One region of the Vibrio sp. SCSIO 43136 genome, then DNA from elsewhere that is predicted to be linked to it. Evidence: predicted binding sites of a transcription regulator. Region 1 holds the regulator's gene; the other holds the start of a gene.
What was found. The regulator PurR, encoded in region 1, represses purine synthesis genes. The targets are predictions, from matches to a motif close to TNANGNAAACGTTTNCNTNA.

Region 2: a site for PurR is predicted at 1,785-1,804, ahead of purL (phosphoribosylformylglycinamidine synthase). Genes of this name have one in related genera too.

What each region holds. Positions count from the first base shown of each region.
Region 1 covers NZ_CP071848.1:1,160,655-1,163,816, forward strand. The annotation lists gene J4N39_RS05460 (TVP38/TMEM64 family protein) at 1-446, opposite strand, end outside; gene J4N39_RS05465 (TfoX/Sxy family DNA transformation protein) at 605-1,195, opposite strand; cyclic di-GMP riboswitch class I at 1,313-1,405, opposite strand; gene purR (HTH-type transcriptional repressor PurR) at 1,569-2,576, opposite strand; gene torD (molecular chaperone TorD) at 2,865-3,162, opposite strand, start outside.
Region 2 covers NZ_CP071848.1:659,754-662,915, reverse strand. The annotation lists gene purL (phosphoribosylformylglycinamidine synthase) at 1-1,644, opposite strand, end outside; gene mltF (membrane-bound lytic murein transglycosylase MltF) at 1,976-3,162, shown strand, end outside.

The sequences.
Region 1 (3,162 bases):
TTAATCAGGAAGAATGGAAATACAGGGATCAGACGTAACGAGAAGAGATAAAAAGCGCCATCTCGCTCAACCCCTTTATTAATCGCATCAAGTTTGCTGCCAAACTTCTCCTGAACCCAATCTTTTAGCAAGTAACGACTACTTAAAAAGGCCAATGTTGCCCCTAGTGTGCTGGCAAAGGAAACCAGCAGTAAGCCAGTTCCAAAACCAAACAGCGCTCCTGCGAGCAAAGTCACCACAGCTGCGCCGGGAATTGAAAGGGCAGTGATAGCCACATAAGCAAAGAAATAGCTGCCAGCAGCGATCAAGAAGTTTTCTTGGATAAAGGCACTTAATTGCGCTTGTTGTGCTTTGGCGTTGTCTAGTGTCAGTAATGGGCCAAACTTGATACCAAGGAAAATTATGGTGCCAAGTAACACCACACCTAAGATCAGTTTTTTGTTGATGGCGAGTTTCATGATGAGCTTCCCTTTCAAATTCTATTAAACAGTATGACAGGGAAATAGGATTTTTTCTTTCAAGCTAAATAGAACGAGTAGCTATAATAAATTCAGACAGATAGCAAAAGGGCTAACAGTTGACCGTTAGCCCTTGAAGGAAACAGTTAGTTGATTTGTTGTAGTAGCTCATCACGGCGTGCTTGAGGAACTACCGACCAATGGCTTCCTTTAATCGCCCCTTCGAGTGCCCACAGTAATTCGTGTCCTGGTGCGGTCGATTGACTGGCGCGAATGGCTAAGTAAGCTTTCGCTGCGCCTTGGCGATGCAACTCTTCAACACTGTTGATGCCCGCTTTTTTCAGCATGCGTTCAGAAGCCAACCGTAAATTGGGTAAATCTTTAAGGCGTGTCGGTTTAGCTTGAGCTTGTTGCTGCTTTTCTTGACGAGCAATGGAGAGTGCGTGTGTTGCTTCTGCGAATATATCGCTCGGATTCTGCCACTGCTCTTGAGGCACGGCAAAATATTTGGTCACGACAGGAAAGCCGCGCTTTTTGTATACGTAGGGCTCAAGGCCTTGTTCACGATAGTATTGTGCTTTGACGCTGTCTGCTCGAATGTAGAGGGTTTCACCTACCACAAGTGCGAACATGACTTCATCGGCAAACACGCCAAATCCGCCAAACATTGAGCGAGACTTTATTGTCCCTAACGCTTCGAATAATCTCAGCGAGTCTTTTAAAACTGGTTTATCCATGCTGTGAGTCTCGGTTTAGAAGTTAAGCCACTAAATTTCAGGTCCGAGAAATTAGCAAATCGATGCACATCTAAGAGTGTTCATTCAAACACTTGTAGGAAGGTTTGCATATTTGCCATCGGCAACCCCGCTACCATTTCAAACAAATCCGTTTGAGTTAGGCCGGAAGCTTTGCGTCCCATTTTTTCAAATGGTTTGCCCTGTGCGTGACACGATATATCCAATGTAACGAAGTCAGTTAAATTGCACCTGACTTAGTCAAATCATAGTGAAAAGGCGGAATAAACATCACAATTAGCTCTCCTTAATGTGATCTTGATTCAAATAAAAGCACGCTTGATGCGTGCTTTGTTTCACTTAGGTTTTCGAGATCTTAGTTCAATTTCTGAACTGATTTTCGTTCTACGAGTTCTGGTTGCATTTCGAAAACTCGACGCTCGTGCTCTTTGTCTTTGATTCGCTGAAGTAGCAGTTCAAATGCCGTCTTACCAACACGACGTTTTGGTTGGTGAACCGTAGTCAAAGGTGGCGAGAAGTAACCAGAAAGGTCGATGTTGTCGTAACCGATCACAGACACGTCTTCAGGCACTTTAATGCCTTTCTCTTGGAGGCGGCTCATCAAGCCCAATGCCATTGTGTCGTTAAAACAGAATACCGCTGTTGGGCGCTCTTCACCCATAGCAATAATCTTATCGGCAGCCAGCACCGCGGTGTCACACTCGAAGTTACCTTCAATGATCTTGCTGTCATCGCTTGGCAGGCCCGCTTTGTCCATCGCACGACGAAAGCCTGCGATGCGCTCTTTACAAGCCGCTTTTTCTAAGTGGCCTGATAGGCACATGATGTTGGTGTGGCCATTTTCGATCAGGTATTGCGTCGCTAGATAACCCCCTTCTTCAGAGTTATCAATGATCTTATCTGCACCAGAGCTTTCTGGGCCCCAGTCCATCACCACTTTAGGGATGTCGGCGTGCGAATCGAGCATTTGATGCAACTCTTCTGTCAAATCTGAACACATCACCAAGATGCCATCGACGCGTTTCTCCGCTAGCATGCGAATATAGTCACGCTGCTTTTCGTAGATACCACCAGTATTACATAGGATCAAAGTGTAGCCTTGACGGTAACAATAGCTTTCTACACCGTCGACAACTTCACTGAAAAATGGGTTAGTGGATTGGGTTACCAGCATGCCAATGGTACGAGTCGAGTTACATTTCAAACTACGAGCAACCGCACTTGGGGCATAGTTAAGTTCTTTAACCGCTTTGTTTACTTTCTCTTGAGTAGCTTCAGCAACAAAGCGAGTTTTATTAATTACGTGCGAAACCGTCGTGGTAGAAACTCCAGCAAGACGCGCAACATCTTTAATAGTGGCCATAAGGTTATCCTGAGTTAGCGAATGAGCGATGGTTTGTCATGGGTTTACGCCAAAAACGCACCGAATGGTTAGCTATGGCTCATCGCTAGAATCACATGTACCAAAAACACAAAAACCGCCTATGAACAGCGGTTTACGTTGTTTTCATCTAGAAATCATTTTTTTATCGTTTGCGTTCACAATTTTAGCCCCATATTTGGGGGCTGACAATCACTAATATGCTGATTACTTATTTACAGCTCACACAATATTATAATTTTTTCTAGATTTGATACACCGAACAAGACGCTACTCACCCGATAGGTATTGGCTATCTAACGCCAAAAAGTCAATTAATAGCGTAGAAACTGCGGCGTAAAATCCATACTCGTCGTTGTCTTTGCATGCTTTTACAAACTTAGGCAGCCAGTTAAGTAACTTGTTATTAATAAACTCTTTTTGCTCGGCGAGCGCTTGTTCGAATGCGTCTTCGTCTTCGATTTGGTTAGATTGAATGATGAGATTGCCCAAAAAGTCGAGTTCGACGGCTAAGTGGTCTGCAGGCTCGTTGAAGCCCTCCTGCATACCAATGCCTTTTTCATTCATC
Region 2 (3,162 bases), 500 kb from region 1:
TTGAGATTCGTTACACCAGATCTCAAGTGGGCTCATGCTGATTTCGTCGTTTGGTACGTCACGTAGTTGGAACAGACCACCACGCTCGCCATCATCACAAAGCTCTGGAAGTGCGTTAGAGATACCGCCTGCGCCCACATCGTGGATGAATGCGATTGGGTTCTCTTCGCCAAGCTGCCAACAACGGTCGATAACTTCCTGACAACGACGCTCCATCTCTGGGTTTTCACGTTGTACAGAAGCAAAATCTAGGTCTTCCGCCGATTGACCAGAAGCCATAGAAGAAGCTGCACCACCGCCAAGGCCGATGTTCATCGCAGGACCACCAAGTACGATAAGCTTCGCACCTACTGGGATCTCTTTCTTCTGAACGTGCTCGTCTCGGATGTTACCCATACCACCAGCAATCATGATTGGCTTGTGGTAACCACGGATCTCTTCACCTGCGTGAGAAGTTACTTTTTCTTCGTAAGTACGGAAGTAACCTAGTAGGTTTGGACGACCAAATTCGTTGTTGAACGCCGCGCCACCTAGAGGACCTTCAGTCATGATGTCTAGTGCGTTTACGATACGACCTGGCTTACCGAAGTCAGTTTCCCAAGGCTGCTCAAAACCAGGAATACGTAGGTTAGAAGTGGTGAAACCAACCAGACCCGCTTTTGGCTTACCACCGATACCGGTTGCGCCTTCATCACGGATTTCGCCGCCTGAACCCGTTGAAGCACCCGGCCATGGTGAGATAGCTGTTGGGTGGTTGTGCGTTTCAACCTTCATTAGGATGTGCGCATCTTCGTGGTTGTAACCGTACTCACGAGTTTCTGGGTTCGGGAAGAAGCGACCTACTTTAGAGCCTTCCATTACCGCTGCGTTATCTTTGTATGCAGATAGCACGTGGTCAGGCGTTTGCTCCATCGTGTTTTTGATCATCTTAAACAGAGACTTCTCTTGGTCTACGCCATCGATAGTCCAGTCTGCGTTGAAGATCTTGTGACGACAGTGCTCAGAGTTCGCCTGTGCAAACATCATAAGCTCGATGTCGTTCGGGTTACGGCCAAGCTTGGTGAAGTTTTCAACTAGGTAGTCGATCTCATCTTCTGCTAACGCAAGACCTAGAGAAACGTTCGCTTCTTCTAGTGCTTTACGGCCGCCCGCTAGGATGTCTACTTGAGCCACTGGTGCAGGCTCAGCAGTAGTAAATAGCGCCTGAGCTGCTTCTAGCTCAGTGAACACTACTTCCATCATGCGGTCGTGGATTAGAGCTTTAACCGCTTCAACTTGATCAGCAGTTAGCTCAGAAGATGTTTCAACGTAGTACGCTGTACCACGCTCAAGACGTTTAACTTTCTCAAGACCACAGTTGTTCGCAATGTCAGTTGACTTAGAAGACCATGGAGAGATTGTACCCGGACGAGGAGTCGTCAGAAGAAGAAGACCTTGAGGCTCATGCTCTTCGATCGTTGGGCCGTACGTTAGCAACTTTTCTAGCTTGTCTAACTCTGGCGCATCTAGATCAGCGCTTAGGTCAGCAAAGTGCATAAACTCAGCGTAAATACCTGTTACAGGCAGGTCTTGCTCACGGCAAAGTTCAAGTAGCTTGTTAACGCGAAACTCAGAAAGAGCTGGGGAACCACGCAAAATTCTCATGTGCTTAGGTCTCTTATGCAGTTGTTTAAGGTGATATTGGTTTAAATTCAATTACTTAACTTGAATTTATCAAACTTAAGCCAATTTCCCCTCCTCAATGCGGGCGTATTATAGAGGAAAACATTTTGTGACGTAACCACCAAAGCAACCGATTGCGTTGTTTTTTTTCGTTTTCGGTTTTTTTGAGCCATTTTCACTGTTTTTTATCAGTTTACTTTGCCGCTCTACTAGGCTTTGGTATAAAGGCTCAAACGTTTTAAGAGAGTGTTGGATTTTGAAATATACCGTTGCGAGAAGCACTTGGGGTAAAGCCTTAGTGATCGTTGCCAGTATGATCGGGATGGCAGGCTGCCAGATTGAATCAGACCCTAAAAATGAGCTGGATAAAGTAATAGAGCGAGGCACTCTACGCGTCGGTACACTCAACAACCAACTTTCCTACTATATTGGTCCTGATGGTCCCACTGGCCTTGATTTCGAACTCGCCAAAAAATTTGCCAATGAGTTAGACGTTAAACTCGAAATGAAACCAGCCTATCGTATTGCCGAGCTATTCCCCGCCCTTGAGCGAGGAGAAATCGACATGATCGCCGCAGGTTTGAGCCAGACGCCTGATCGCTTAAAAAGCTTCCGTGCAGGGCCGAGTTATTACTATGTCAGCCAACAGGTGGTGTACAAGAAAGGCAGCTGGCGACCGCGTAATATCGAGCAGCTAATCGAAAAGCAGATGCCAATTGAAGTGGTAGACGGTTCGCATTTCGAGCGCACCATGAACCTGATGGCAAAGCAACACCCGGAGCTTCTGTTTACCGTCGATGACAACGCTGACGTCAATGAACTGCTTCAGCAAGTAAACCAAGGACAAATCCCATTCACTTTGGCCGATTCGGTTGAGCTCTCCCTTGCCCAACGGATTTATCCATCACTTGCAGTGGCATTTGAAGTGACGGAAGACCAGCCAACCTCTTGGTTCATGCGTCGCTCAGACGATGAAAGCCTCTATGCCTTGCTGATTGAGTATTTTGGCGGGCTAAAGCAATCTGGTGAACTGGCCAAATTGGAAGAAAAGTACTTTGGCCACATCGAGAGTTTTGACTTTGTCGATACCCGTGCCTTTATCCGCGCTCTTGAGTCGAAGCTGCCGAAGTGGGAAGCACTATTCAAGCAACATGCTGAAGAGTTTGACTGGCGCTTGATCGCTGCACTCGCTTACCAAGAGTCGCACTGGAATCCAGTAGCAAAATCTCCCACTGGGGTGCGTGGCATGATGATGCTAACCTTGCCGACTGCCAAGAGCGTTGGAGTGACCGACCGACTCAACCCAGAGCAATCAGTGCGTGGTGGCGTTGAATACTTGCGTCGCATCGTAAAGCGTATTCCTGACTCAATCGCTGATCACGAAAAAATCTGGTTTGCCCTAGCCTCTTACAACGTTGGTTATGGTCACATGATGGATGCAAGGCGCTTAACCAAACGCCAAGGTGGTGACCCTGATTCTTGGGCCGATGTAAAAGATCG